One region of the Streptomyces sp. 147326 genome, then DNA from elsewhere that is predicted to be linked to it. Evidence: predicted binding sites of a transcription regulator. Region 1 holds the regulator's gene; the other holds the start of a gene.
The links. The regulator HrcA, encoded in region 1, represses chaperone genes, less so after heat shock. The targets are predictions, from matches to a motif close to TTNGCACTCNGNNNNNCNGAGTGCNAA.
Positions count from the first base shown of each region.

Region 2: groL (chaperonin GroEL) is a predicted target of HrcA. The motif match lies at 2,130-2,156, and genes of this name have one in related genera.

Region 1 is NZ_CP134201.1:5,901,316-5,908,616, reverse strand. Features, by position in the region: gene RIU97_RS27010 (16S rRNA (uracil(1498)-N(3))-methyltransferase) at 1-202, opposite strand, end outside; gene RIU97_RS27005 (nitronate monooxygenase) at 199-1,290, opposite strand; gene dnaJ (molecular chaperone DnaJ) at 1,447-2,583, opposite strand; gene hrcA (heat-inducible transcriptional repressor HrcA) at 2,584-3,600, opposite strand; gene RIU97_RS26990 (MBL fold metallo-hydrolase) at 3,748-4,473, shown strand; gene RIU97_RS26985 (DUF3097 domain-containing protein) at 4,502-5,305, shown strand; gene RIU97_RS26980 (hypothetical protein) at 5,307-5,444, opposite strand; gene RIU97_RS26975 (Uma2 family endonuclease) at 5,470-5,703, opposite strand; gene hemW (radical SAM family heme chaperone HemW) at 5,960-7,192, opposite strand.
Region 2 is NZ_CP134201.1:4,916,927-4,924,227, reverse strand. Features, by position in the region: gene RIU97_RS22570 (hypothetical protein) at 1-220, opposite strand, end outside; gene groL (chaperonin GroEL) at 378-2,000, opposite strand; gene RIU97_RS22560 (cold-shock protein) at 2,350-2,556, opposite strand; gene RIU97_RS22555 (MoaD/ThiS family protein) at 2,971-3,249, opposite strand; gene thrC (threonine synthase) at 3,287-4,576, opposite strand; SAM riboswitch class I at 4,594-4,750, opposite strand; gene RIU97_RS22545 (glucosyl-3-phosphoglycerate synthase) at 4,936-5,913, shown strand; gene RIU97_RS22540 (trehalose-6-phosphate synthase) at 5,963-7,301, shown strand, end outside.

The sequences.
Region 1 (7,301 bases):
AGGACACCGACACGACGAGGCGGTCCTTGCCCTCCGCGGCCTTCACGACCGCCTCCGCCCAGCCGCCCCGGCCGTCGGTCAGGACCACCGCCTCGCCGGGGTTCAGCCGTTTCACGGACACCGCGTGCCGGCCCTCCGGGCCGTCCAGGACGAACTCCGGCCCCGCGGGGACCTCTTCGACCACGAACACCGGGGCGGTCATGACGCACTCCTCATCTGCATTGCCTTCAACGTGCTCTGTGCCTCGGCCAGTTCGGCCGCCAGCACCTCCACCAGTTCCCCCGCCGGCAGCGCCCGCGCCAGCCGGTGCCCCTGGCCCGCCCACAGGGCCATGCCCTGCGCGTCCCCGGCCGCGGCGGCCGCCCTGCGCAACCCCGAGGTCAGGTGGTGGACCTGCGGGTAGGCGGCCGGGGCGTACGGCCCGTGCTCCCGCATGAACCGGTTGACCAGCCCCCGCGCCGGCCGCCCGGAGAACGCCCGGGTCAGCTCGGTCCGGACGAACAGCGGGTCGGTCAGCGCCTTCTTGTGCACGGGGTCCGCGCCCGACTCGGGACAGGCCAGGAAGGCCGTCCCGAGCTGCGCCGCCTCGGCTCCCGCCGCCAGCAGCGCCGCGATCTGCGAGCCGCGCATGAGGCCGCCCGCCGCGATGATCGGGAGGGCCACGGCCTCCCGCACCTGGGCCACCAGCGCGAGCAGCCCCACGGCAGCCGTGCCGTCGGCCTGGGGGTCGTCGCGGTGGGTGCCCTGGTGACCACCCGCCTCGACCCCCTGGACGCACACGGCGTCGGCCCCCGCCTGCTGGGCGGCACGGGCCTCCTCGACGGAGGTCGCCGTGACGACCGTGTACGTACCGGCCTTGCGCAGGGCGGCGAGGGCCGCGGAGGAGGGACAGCCGAAGGTGAACGAGACGACCGGCACCGGGTCTTCGAGGAGGATGGCGAGCTTGGCGTCGTAGCCATCGTCGCTGGTGCCGATGATGTCCTCCTCGGCGAGCGAGATCGCGTACCAGCTCGCCTCACCGGCCAGCTGCCCCCGGTACGCCTCCACGGCGGCCGGATCCACGAAACCGGTCTGCGGCAGGAGGAGGTTGACGCCGAAGCGGCGCCGGGTCAGGGCCCGCACCTGCTTGATCTCCTGGTACATCCCGTCGGCGGTCTTGTACCCACCGGCCAGGAAGCCCAGCCCGCCCGCCTCGCACACGGCGGCGACGAGCGGCGGACAGGAGGCGCCGCCCGCCATGGGAGCCTGCACGATCGGGTAAGGGGAGAGACCGTTCGGCGCGGAGGACATGGACTGCATCGTGCCATGTCCCGCTCATGGGGCCGAATCATGGCATTCGCCTGGCATAGTCCGCTTCCCGACCCGGTCACGGGCCCCCGCGGGGCCCATGCGAAGAGCCCGGCAGGGAATCCCCTGGCCGGGCTCTCGGCGGTGTCCGCCGGTCGCTCAGCGACCGTTGAACGCGTCCTTCAGGCGGCTGAACAGCCCCTGCTGACCTGGCGCGAACTGGCCCATCGGCCGCTCCTCGCCGCGCAGCTTCGCCAGCTGGCGCAGCAGGTCCTCCTGCTGGGCGTCCAGCTTGCCCGGGGTGGTGACCTCGACGTGGACGATCAGGTCGCCGCGCCCGCCGCCGCGCAGGTGGGTGACGCCGCGCCCGTGGAGCGGGATCGCCTGTCCGGAGCCGGTGCCGGGCCGGATGTCGATCTCCTCCAGGCCGTCCAGCGTCTCCAGCGGGCACTTGGTGCCCAGTGCGGCCGCCGTCATCGGGATCGTCACCGTGCAGTGCAGGTCGTCCCCGCGCCGCTGGAAGGTCGGGTGCGCCAGCTCGTGGATCTCCACGTACAGGTCGCCGGCGGGGCCGCCGCCGGGGCCGACCTCGCCCTCGCCCGCGAGCTGGATCCGGGTGCCGTTCTCGACGCCGGCCGGGATCTTGACCGTGAGGCTGCGGCGGGAGCGGACCCGTCCGTCGCCCGCGCACTCGGGGCACGGGGTCGGGACCACGGTGCCGAAGCCCTGGCACTGCGGGCAGGGCCGCGAGGTCATGACCTGACCGAGGAAGGACCGGGTGACCTGTGAGACCTCACCGCGGCCACGGCACATGTCACACGTCTGCGCGGAGGTGCCGGGAGCGGCGCCCTCGCCGGAGCAGGTGGTGCAGACGACGGCCGTGTCGACCTGGATGTCCTTGGTCGTCCCGAAGGCCGCCTCGTCCAGCTCCAGGTCCAGGCGGATCATTGCGTCCTGGCCGCGCCGGGTCCGCGAGCGCGGGCCGCGCTGCTGACTCTGGCCGAAGAAGGCGTCCATGATGTCGGAGAAGTTGCCGAAGCCACCCGCCCCGAAGCCGCCCGCGCCGCCGCCGCCCGAGGAGGACAGCGGGTCGCCGCCGAGGTCGTAGACCTGCTTCTTCTGCGGGTCCGAGAGGACCTCGTAGGCGGCGTTGATCTCCTTGAAACGCTCTTGCGTCTTGGGATCGGGGTTCACATCCGGGTGCAGCTCGCGCGCGAGCCGACGGAATGCCTTCTTGATCTCGTCCTGCGATGCGTCGCGGCGCACGCCGAGAACGGCGTAGTAGTCCGTGGCCACTTACGACTCCGCCAGGATCTGTCCGACGTAACGTGCCACTGCGCGTACCGCTCCCATCGTTCCGGGGTAGTCCATGCGGGTCGGTCCGACCACGCCGAGTTTGGCGACTGTTTCGCCGCCCGAACCGTAACCGACGGAGACGACGGACGTGGAGTTCAGTCCCTCGTAGGCATTCTCATGCCCGATCCGTACGGCCATTCCCGACTCGTTGGCCTCGCCGAGCAGCTTGAGGAGCACGACCTGCTCCTCCAGCGCCTCGAGCACCGGCCTGATCGTCAGGGGAAAATCGTGTCCGAAGCGGGTGAGATTGGCGGTGCCGCCGATCATCAGCCGCTCTTCGGCTTCCTCGACCAGGGTTTCGAGGAGGGTGGAGAGCACGGTGGAGACGGTGCCCCGGTCCTCGGCGTCGAAGGATTCGGGCAGGTCCTGGACGAGCGGGGGCACATCGGTGAAGCGCCGTCCGACGACCCGGCTGTTGAGCCGGGCCCGCAGGTCGGCGAGCGAGGCCTCGCTGAAGGGGCTCGGGCAGTCGATGAGCCGCTGCTCGACCCGTCCGGTGTCCGTGATCAGTACGAGCATCAGGCGCGCGGGAGCGAGCGAGAGCAGCTCCACGTGCCGGACGGTCGAGCGGGTCAGGCTCGGGTACTGGACGACCGCGACCTGCCGGGTGAGCTGCGCGAGCAGTCGCACCGTGCGGCCGACGACGTCGTCGAGGTCGACGGCGCCGTCGAGGAAGTTCTGGATGGCCCGGCGCTCGGGCGTCGACAGCGGTTTGACCCCCGCCAGCTTGTCGACGAAGAGGCGGTAGCCCTTGTCGGTGGGGATCCGGCCGGCGCTGGTGTGGGGCTGGGCGATGTAGCCCTCGTCCTCCAGCACGGCCATGTCGTTGCGCACGGTCGCGGGCGAGACGCCGAGCCGGTGCCGCTCGGTGAGCGCCTTGGAGCCGACCGGCTCCTCCGTCCCGACGTAGTCCTGGACGATGGCGCGCAGCACTTCGAGTCTGCGTTCGCTGAGCATCGCGCGCACACCTCCAGCTGTGGTCCGTTGCCGTGTTCTGCCGTGTCGGTTGGCACTCTGGCCGTTCGAGTGCCAGAGACCCCCGCTCAGTGTACGGCCGGGCGGTAAGCCCCTGGCAAGGGAGGCCCGCCAGGGTAGCGTCGCCGCATGGACGTGCGTTGGGAAGAGGAAGACTGGGAACGGCTGACCGGACGGGCCGGCCGGCGACGGCTGCCGGTGTGGGACTGCACCGTGGGACTGGTGGTGGGGGACGAGTCGGTGCTCCTGATCGACCCCGGTTCGTGTGTCCGGGAGGGCGCTCAGGTGCGGGCCGAGGCGGAGCGGCTGACGGGCCGGCGCGTGACCCATATCGCATTCACGCACGGCCATTTCGATCACGTCCTGGGCGGGGCGGCCTTCTCCGGGGCCGAGGTCTTCGGTGCGGTCGGGCTGGACGCGCTGCTCTCGACGGGCCGTGAGGAGCTGCGCGGGGACGCGGTGCGCCACGGCCTGGCGGAGGCGGAGGCGGCCGAGGCGGTGGACCTGCTGGTGGTGCCGAAGCACTTGGTGTCCGGGGAGTGGACGCTGGACCTGGGCGGGTTGCAGGTGCTGCTGGCCAATGTGGGGCCCGGCCACACCGGGCACGACCTGGCCGTCTTCGTGCCGGGCGAGCGCGAGGTGGTCTTCTGCGGGGACCTGGTCGAGGAGTCGGGCGAGCCCTTGGCGGGCCCGGACGCCACTCCCGGGCAGTGGCCCGCCGCCCTGGACCGGCTGCTGTCGCTGGGCGGGGACGACGCACTGTACGTGCCGGGTCACGGAGCGGTGGTCACGGCGGGCTTCGTCCGTGCGCAACGCGCCACACTGGCAGCCCGTTTCGGCGTGTCGGAGACATGACGCGGGCGGCTCTCCTACTGTCGGCCGGATGCGCGAGTACTCCCCCGACCTGACCCCGCAGTGGAAGCGCCCCAAGGCAGTGCCGGAGGTGGCGGCCGAGCCCGATCTGGTGGTCGAGGTGGCGGGTACGGACTTCTGCGGCGCGGTGGTGGCCTGCGAGGCGGGCACGGTGACCCTGGAGGACCGCTTCGGCAGGCGCCGGGTGTTCCCGATGGAGCCCCGGGCGTTCCTGCTGGAGGGCGCGGTGGTCACCCTGGTCCGCCCGCCCCGGGGCCCGTCCGCGCCGGCCCGTACGGCCTCGGGCTCGATCGCCGTTCCGGGCGCCCGGGCCCGGGTGGCCCGGGCGGGCCGCATCTACGTCGAGGGCCGGCACGACGCGGAGCTGGTGGAGCGGGTCTGGGGTGACGACCTGCGGATCGAGGGCGTGGTGGTGGAGTACCTGGAGGGCATCGACGACCTGCCGGCCGTCGTCGCGGACTTCGCCCCGGCCCCGGACGCCCGGCTGGGGATCCTGGTGGACCATCTGGTGCCGGGCTCGAAGGAGTCCCGTATCGCGGCGTCGGTGACCTCGCCGGACGTCCTGGTCGTGGGCCACCCGTACGTGGACGTCTGGCAGGCCGTGAAGCCCTCCGCGCTGGGCATCCCCGCGTGGCCGGTGGTCCCGCGCGGCCAGGACTGGAAGACGGGCATCTGCCGGGCCCTGGGCTGGCCGGAGAACACGGGCGCCGCCTGGCAGCACATCCTGTCCCGGGTGACGTCCTACAAGGACCTGGAGCCCACCCTGCTGGGCCGCGTCGAGGAACTGATCGACTTCGTCACGGCACCGGTCTGAGCTACGGCAGGGTGCCGAAGTCCGCGGTGTCGAGCGTGACACCGAGGACGTCGAGCGGGACCGGTTCACCGAACTTGCTGGTCCGCTCGGTCCGGTAGTCGGCTTCTTCTCCGGCGCCGAAGGGTTCGGTCAGCACCACGCACTTGGCCTGGAAGGGTCGATGATCAAAAATAGGTGGGGATGCCGCCCGCCGCGCAGGTGGAGCGCTTCGTCACGTAGTCGCGCAGCTTGCTGGTCTTGGAGACGACCTCGACCACCATCGCCAGAGCTGGGGCGGGCACCAAACGGCCCGACTCGGGCGCTGCCTCGGCCGGCAGGACCACGAGGTCCGGCTGCGGCTCGGACGACTCCGCCGGCATGTCCACGTCCTGCGTCTGGAGCGGGTACCAGCGTCCCACGGGAATCTGCCGCTGGACGAACAGGACGATCAGGGATTACGTCGGGCCCCGCCAGCATCACGATTTCCCCCTGAGGACCTCAACCTTGACCCCCTCGGGAGCCTCGAAGCTCTCGAGGTACTCGGTCATCCGGCGATCGTCCACAGCGGTCACCTCCGTGCCCTCCACTTCTGCCGCCGGGTATGCGACAGAAGGCTACGAACGGGTTAGTAGGCCGCGCCTGGCCTCGTTCGCGGCGATTCGCTCCGTGGAGTGATCAGTCCACCAGGTCCCGGACCACCGCGTCGGCCAGCAGCCGGCCGCGCAGGGTGAGGACGGCCCGCCCGGCCTCGTACGGCGCGGCGTCCAGCAGCCCGTCCGCGAGGGCCTTGCGGGAGGCCGCCAGCCCGGCCGGGGCCAGCAGGGACAGCGGGACGCCGTCCACCAGGCGCAGCTCCAGCAGGATCCGCTCGACCCGCCGGTCCTCCTCGGAGAGGAGCTCCCGCCCAGCGCCCGGGGACCGTCCCTCCGCCAGCGCGGCGGCATACGCTCCCGGGTGCTTCACGTTCCACCAGCGGACCCCGCCCACGTGCGAGTGCGCGCCCGGCCCCGCGCCCCACCAGTCGGCGCCGCGCCAGTACAGCTCGTTGTGCAGGCAGCGCCCGGCCTCCGAGGTGGCCCAGTTCGAGACCTCGTACCAGGAGTACCCGGCCCCGGCCATGACCTCGTCCGCGATCAGATAGCGGTCCGCGTGCACGTCGTCGTCCGTCATCGGGACCTCGCCCCGGCGGATCCGCCGGGCCAGCTGCGTGCCCTCCTCCACGATCAGCGCGTAGGCGCTGATGTGGTCCGGGCCCGCCCCGAGCGCCGCGTCCAGCGAGGCCCGCCAGTCCTCGTCCGACTCCCCCGGCGTCCCGTAGATCAGGTCGAGGTTGACGTGCTCGAAGCCCGCGGCCCGCGCCTCCGCGACGCAGGCCTCCGGGCGGCCCGGCGTGTGGGTGCGGTCCAGCACCTTCAGGACGTGCTGCTTCGCGCTCTGCATGCCGAAGGAGATCCGGTTGAAGCCCCCGGCGCGCAGCTCGGCCAGGTACTCCGGGTTCACGGACTCCGGATTGGCCTCGGTGGTGATCTCCGCGTCCTCGGCCAGGCCGAACTCGTCCCGGATCGCCGCGAGCATCCGTACGAGGTCCCCGGCCGGCAGCAGCGTGGGCGTACCGCCGCCCACGAACACCGTCCGGACGCCCCTCGGGTCGTCCCCGAGGACCTTTCGCGCGAGGCGGACCTCGTCGATCAGGGTGTCGGCGTAGTTGTCCCGGGAGGCGAGCACGCCTCCGGTGCCCCGCAGCTCGGTGGCCGTGTAGGTGTTGAAGTCGCAGTACCCGCAGCGCGTGGCGCAGTACGGGACGTGCAGGTAGAACCCGAGCGGCCGCTCCCCCGCGCCCGCCAGGGCATGTGACGGCAGCGAGCCGTCTTCGGGCATGGGTTCACCGTCGGGCAGTGCGGAAGGCATGACCCCATTCTCGCGCACCCCACGCACACCTCAGCCCCGCCGGCACCATCCCGGCCGGGCCGGAGCCGATCCAGCCCCGCCGGCGTTTGAGGCCCGGGGTCTGGGGCGG
Region 2 (7,301 bases), 980 kb from region 1:
GCTCGTCGGTCTGCGGGTGCGTGCGCATCTCCGTGTAGTCGTAGTGCGCGTCCGGCAGCAGCGCCGCCATCCGCCGCACGTCCTCGACCGTGCTCAGCTCCGGCCCCACCCGCACCTCCTCGTACCGGCGGGCCAGCAACCCGCACAGCAGCCGCGCCCTGGCGTACGCCTCGGCGGGATCGGTGGTGCGGTAGACGGGGTACGCGACGGAGTTGCCCATGGCCGTACGGTCACACGGCCGGACCCACCCCGACCAGCGGTTTTACCCGCCGACCGGCGACGGCCGGCCGGAAACGCCCGAGGGCGGCACCCCCCGTGGGGGGTGCCGCCCTCGTTCGAGAACAGCCGATCAACCAGTGGCCGGAGCCAGGGGTCGATCAGAAGTCCATGTCGCCGCCCGGCATGCCGCCCGGGGCGCCGGCGCCGGCCTTCTCGGGCTTGTCGGCGATGACGGCCTCGGTGGTGAGGAACAGCGCGGCGATGGACGCGGCGTTCTGCAGGGCAGAGCGCGTGACCTTCGCCGGGTCGATGATGCCCTCGGCGATCATGTCGACGTACTCACCGGTCGCGGCGTTCAGGCCGTGACCGATCGGAAGGTTGCGCACCTTCTCGACGACGACGCCACCCTCGAGACCACCGTTGACGGCGATCTGCTTCAGCGGGGCCTCCAGGGCGAGCTTCACGGCGTTGGCACCGGTCGCCTCGTCACCCTCGAGCTCCAGCTTCTCGAAGACCGCGGAAGCCTGCAGCAGGGCCACGCCGCCGCCGGCGACGATGCCCTCCTCGACGGCCGCCTTCGCGTTGCGAACGGCGTCCTCGATGCGGTGCTTGCGCTCCTTGAGCTCGACCTCGGTCGCGGCACCGGCCTTGATGACGGCCACGCCGCCGGCCAGCTTCGCGAGGCGCTCCTGGAGCTTCTCGCGGTCGTAGTCCGAGTCGGAGTTCTCGATCTCGGCGCGGATCTGGTTCACGCGACCGGCGACCTGGTCGCTGTCACCGGCACCGTCGACGATGGTGGTCTCGTCCTTGGTGATGACGACCTTGCGGGCGCGGCCGAGCAGGTCGAGACCGGCGTTCTCCAGCTTGAGGCCGACCTCCTCGGAGATGACCGTGCCGCCCGTGAGGATGGCGATGTCACCGAGCATGGCCTTGCGGCGGTCGCCGAAGCCCGGGGCCTTGACGGCGACGGACTTGAAGGTGCCGCGGATCTTGTTGACGACCAGGGTCGACAGGGCCTCGCCCTCGACGTCCTCGGCGATGATCAGCAGCGGCTTGCCGGACTGCATGACCTTCTCCAGGAGCGGCAGCAGGTCCTTGACCGAGCCGATCTTGGAGTTGACGATCAGGATGTACGGGTCGTCGAGGGACGACTCCATGCGCTCCATGTCGGTGGCGAAGTACGCCGAGATGTAGCCCTTGTCGAAGCGCATGCCCTCGGTGAGCTCGAGCTCCAGACCGAAGGTCTGCGACTCCTCGACGGTGATGACGCCTTCCTTGCCGACCTTGTCCATGGCCTCGGCGATGAGCTCGCCGATCTGGGTGTCGGCGGCGGAGATGGAGGCCGTCGAAGCGATCTGCTCCTTGGTCTCGACATCCTTGGCCTGGGCGAGCAGGGCGGCGGAGACGGCCTCGACGGCCTTCTCGATACCACGCTTGAGGGCCATCGGGTTGGCGCCGGCGGCTACGTTGCGCAGGCCCTCGCGGACGAGCGCCTGGGCCAGCACGGTGGCGGTGGTCGTACCGTCGCCCGCGACGTCGTCCGTCTTCTTGGCGACTTCCTTGACCAGCTCGGCGCCGATCTTCTCGTACGGGTCCTCGAGCTCGATCTCCTTGGCGATGGAGACACCATCGTTGGTGATCGTGGGGGCGCCCCACTTCTTCTCAAGGACGACGTTGCGACCCTTGGGGCCAAGGGTGACCTTGACGGCGTCGGCGAGCTGGTTCATGCCTCGCTCGAGACCGCGCCGGGCCTCCTCGTTGAACGCAATGATCTTGGCCATCTGAAGTGGTCCTCCCGGACAGCGGTGGATTGCTCCCGGACCGCGCCCGCGCCCGCGACGGACGGCCTGAGTGCCCGGCGGTTCCTTCCCGCCGGACCCTGCGGGCCTCACCGACCCGGTCCTCGTTTGGTAGCACTCTCACCAGGAGAGTGCTAACGCCAATGATTAGCACTCGACCCCTCCGAGTGCAAGCGGCTTGGGGTATCGCCCCGCCGATACCTGGCGCAGGGCGGGCACAGGGCGGGCACACGTACGAGGGGCCCGCATCCCGTGTCCAGGATGTGGGCCCCTCGTATGGTCTTGCAGGTCTTCGTTGAACACTGTGCGTCGGTGGTCGATCGCTCCAGGACTAGCCGAGCGCGAGCTTGACCATGTCCGCCTGCGGACCCTTCTGGCCCTGCGAGATCTCGAACTCGACCCGCTGACCCTCTTCAAGGGTGCGGTACCCGTCCATCTGGATGGCGCTGTAGTGGACGAACACATCCGCACCACCGTCGACCGCGATGAAGCCGTAGCCCTTCTCCGCGTTGAACCACTTGACGGTGCCCTGAGCCATGCCTAACTCCCCTATTACTGGCCCTTGCGCGGGAACGCACTTCGCGTTCCCGGGTCAGAACTTGCGTCGGAACGCGTCGACCGAGGCTGAATGTATCTGCGCGAGTGCTGTCTGCAACAGGTCAATCCGACGAGAATTCTGGACACAGGAAAACATTGAAATAGAGTGAAAATTTGCCATACTCCAGGGCAACTCGGGCCCGGCATATCTCGCCAAAGCCCCATACCGCACTTGCATGTTGACCCGATGTCGACCCTCACGCGACCCGTTCATATGCAGCGGGCAAGTCCGGCGGAGGGGACTTCCCCAACTCTACCGCGCCCAATCAAGCAGAATTGCCCCCTCCGCTTTTAGCGGAGGGGGCAATTTCGGTTTGCGCGTGTCACCTATCAGGTGGCAAAGGGGCCGAGAGGATCAGCAGCCGCCCGCGACGGCCGGGATGATCGAGACGCCGGCGCCGTCCGGCGTCTTCGCCTCCAGCCCGCCCTCGAAGCGCACGTCGTCGTCGTTGACGTAGACGTTCACGAAACGGCGCAGCTTGCCCTGGTCGTCCAGGACGCGCGCGGCGATGCCCGGGTGGCTCGCCTCCAGGGACTGGATGACCTCGGCGAGGGTCGCGCCCTCGGCGGGCACCTCGGCCTGACCGCCGGTGTAGGTGCGCAGGATGGTGGGGATGCGGACGTTGACGCTCATGGCGCTACTGCCTTTCCGGTAGAGCAGGGGAAGAGGGTCAGGCCAGGCCGGCGGCGCGGAACGCGTCCAGGCTCGGGCGGATGGTGGCGGTCTGCCCGCTCTCCGCGGCCACCGCCTCCAGGGTCTTGAGGCCGTCGCCGGTGTTGAGGACGACGGTGGTCAGCGTCGGGTCGAGCTGCCCGTTCTCGATGAGCTTCTTCGTCACGCCGACCGTCACGCCGCCCGCGGTCTCGGCGAAGATGCCCTCGGTCTGCGCGAGGATCTTGATGGCCTCGACGACCTGCTCGTCGTTCACGTCCTCGACGTAGCCGCCGGTGCGGCGGGCGATGTCCAGGACGTACGGGCCGTCCGCCGGGTTGCCGATCGCGAGGGACTTGGCGATGGTGTTCGGCTTCTGCGGGCGGACCACGTCGTGACCGGCCTTGAAGGCGGTCGACACCGGGGAGCAGCCCTCGGCCTGGGCACCGAAGATCTTGTACGGCTTGTCCTCGACGAGGCCGAGCTTGATCAGCTCCTGCAGACCCTTGTCGATCTTCGTCAGCTGCGATCCGGACGCGATCGGGATCACGAGCTGGTCGGGCAGCTGCCAGCCGAGCTGCTCGCAGATCTCGTACGCGAGGGTCTTGGAGCCCTCTCCGTAGTACGGGCGCAGGTTGACGTTGACGAAGCCCCAGCCCTCGCCGAGCGGATCGCCGATGAGCTCGGAGCAGAAGCGGTTGACGTCGTCGTAGTTGCCCTCGATGCCGACCAGGTCGCCGCCGTACACACCGGCCATGACGACCTTGCCCTGCTCCAGGTCGTGCGGGATGAACACGCAGGAGCGGAAGCCGGCCCGGGCGGCCGCGGCGCCGACGGCGCCGGCCAGGTTGCCGGTGGAGGAGCAGGAGAGGGTGGTGAAGCCGAAGGCGCGGGCGGCCTCGACGGCGATGGCCACGACGCGGTCCTTGAAGGAGTGCGTCGGGTTGCCGGAGTCGTCCTTGACGTAGAGCTTGCCGGTGACGCCGAGCTCCTTGGCCAGGTTGGCGGCGTCCACGAGCTTGGTGAAGCCCGGGTTCAGGCTCGGCTTGGAGGCCACGTCCGCGGGGACGGGCAGCAGCGGCGCGTAACGCCAGATGTTGTTGGGGCCGGCCTCGATCGCGGCGCGCAGGGCCTCGACGTCTTCGGATGAACCAGTACCGGCCGGGAGGTCGTAGGCGACTTCCAGCGGTCCGAAACACTCGGCGCACGCGAAGATGGGGCCGAGTTCGAAGCGGGTACCGCACTCGCGACAGGAAAGACCGTTGGCAGGTCCGAGATCGACAGAGGTGGCGACAGTCTGTGCAGCCATGATGGCGAGGCCCTTTCTCCTCATCTTCCCCATGGCGCACTTCGCCATGAGACGGAATTGGCACCTTCCCTAGCCGGGGACCTCGCTGACGTCGCTGACGAGCGATCGCGAGAACCGACTGGAGGGTTGCCGGGGCTTCAACGGGCCGTGTCCCTCTGCCCCTCTGGATGAGCGGTATGGCACCGGCACACGCGCTCTGTGGCGCGCCGGTGCGTTTGTACGCGGGGACCCCCGGCATGCGGTGGTCCTTCGCGTTGTTCAAGACTGTAACCGAAGGGCCGGGCGGTTGAGACAGCCGTCCGAACCGCGAGATGGATCTCATATCGGCCGATAACGCCGACAAGCAGGGAGTACTGAGGGTGCTGGAAGAGGTGGAGCGCTGGCTGGCAGACCGCTCCTGGTCAGCCGCCGACCGACCGCTCGACCAGCTGCTCGACCGGAAACGGGCGGCCGGGACCACGGTCAGCGTGGTGCTGCCCGCACTGGACGAGGAGGCGACGGTCGGCGCGATCGTCGAGGTCATCCGGCGCGAGCTGATCGAGGGACTGCCGTTCCCCCTGGTGGATGAGCTGATCGTGATCGACTCGGGCTCGACCGACCGTACGGCGGAGGTCGCGGCGAAGGCCGGAGCCCGGGTGGTGCACCGCGACGAGATCCTGCCGAGGATCCCGGCGCTGCCCGGCAAGGGCGAGGTGCTGTGGCGCTCGCTGCTGGCCACCAGCGGGGACATCGTCTGCTTCGTCGACGCCGACCTGCGGGACTTCTCCTCCGCCTTCGTCTCGGGGATCGTGGGACCTCTGCTGACCGAACCGGACGTGCAGTTCGTCAAGGCCATGTACGACCGCCCGCTCGGCGACGCCCCCGGCCAGGGCGGCCGGGTCACGGAGCTGGTCGCCCGCCCCCTGCTCAACCTGCACTGGCCGCAGCTGGCCGGCTTCGTCCAGCCGCTGGGCGGCGAGTACGCCGTACGCCGCTCCCTGCTGGAACGGCTGCCGTTCCCCGTCGGGTACGGCGTCGAGCTGGGCCTGCTGGTCGACGCACTGCACACGGTCGGACTGGACGCGCTCGCCCAGGTGGACGTGGGCGTACGCGTCCACCGCCACCAGGACGGGCAGGCGCTCGGCCGGATGGCCGCGGCGATCTACCGCACCGCCCTGCTGCGGCTGTCGCGCGGCCACTCCCCCAGCTACCGCTGGGGGTACTCCCACGTACGGCCGGAGCTCACGCAGTTCGAGCGGGGGCCGGAAGGTTTCGTGCCGCGGACGTACCCGGTGGACACCGAGGAGCGGCCGCCGATGCTCGGCGTCAAGGAGTACGCGCTGCGCCGCGTGGCGTGACGTCGGCCTGGAAAGTTTGAGCGAGTGCGGGCCGGGCTAGGTTCGCCGCATGGCTTCTCAGGTACTCGTCGCCGCCAACCGCGGCCCCCTCTCGTACGCAATCGATGCCGAAGGCGTCCTCAGCGCCCGGCGCGGCGGGGGCGGTCTCGTCTCCGGGCTCTCCGCGGCCCTCGCGGAGCAGCCAGGGGCGCTGTGGATCTGCGCGGCGCTGTCGGAGGCGGACCGGGAGGCGGTCCACCGGGGGGTGACCGAGCCCGGTGTCCGGATGCTGGACATCGATCCCGCGGTGTATGACGCCGCCTACAACGGCATCGCCAACTCCGTGCTGTGGTTCACGCACCACCACCTGTACGACGTCCCGCGCGAGCCGGTCTTCGACGCGGAGTTCCGCCGGCGGTGGGACGCGTACGTCGAGTACAACCGGGCCTTCGCGCGCGCCCTCGCCCAGGAGGCGGCCGAAGGGGCCCGCGTCCTGGTGCAGGACTACCACCTGGCGCTGGTCCCGGGGCAGCTGCGGGAGCTGCGGCCCGACCTGCGGATCGGGCACTTCACGCACACGCCGTGGGCCTCGCGGGAGTTCATGAACATGCTCCCGGACGACATCCGGAGCCAGCTGGTGTGGGGCATGCTCGGGGCGGACCGGCTGGGCTTCCACACGTGGGAGTGGGCGTACAACTTCGCCAGCGGCGCGAGCAGGGACGACGCGGACGGCATCGCGGAGGCGTACCTCCCGGCCGGGGCCCCGGAGCGCGGGGTGTGGCACCGCCGGGCCGCCCCGGACGGGCGCGGCTACGCGAAGCGGCAGTTCACCGAGGTGACCAACTACCCCCTCGGGGTGGACGCGGACGAACTCAAGGCGCTCGCGCACCGGCCGGAGGTGGACGAGAAGCTGGCGCAGCTGCGGGCGGAGGTCGGCGACCTGAAGACGATCGCCCGGGTGGACCGGACCGAGCTGTCGAAGAACATCCTGCGGGGGCTGCTGGCCTACCGGGAGCTGCTGACGGTCCACCCGGAGTGGCGGGGCCGGGTCGTCCACCTGGCCTCGGCGTACCCGTCGCGGCAGGACCTGGCGGTGTACCGGGCGTACACGGAGTCGGTCCGGGAGCTGGCCGCGGAGATCAACGAGGAGTTCGGTACGGCGGACTGGCAGCCGGTGCTGGTGTCGGTGCAGGACGACTTCGCGCGGTCGCTGGCGGTGTACCGGATGGCGGACGTGGCGCTGGTCAACCCGGTGCGGGACGGGATGAACCTGGTGGCGAAGGAGATCCCGGTGGTGTCGGAGGCGGGGTGCGCGCTGGTGCTGTCCACCGGGGCGGGGGCCTACGAGGAGCTCCGCCAGGACGCGCTGACGGTGAACCCGTACGACGTGTCGGCGACGGCCGAGGCGT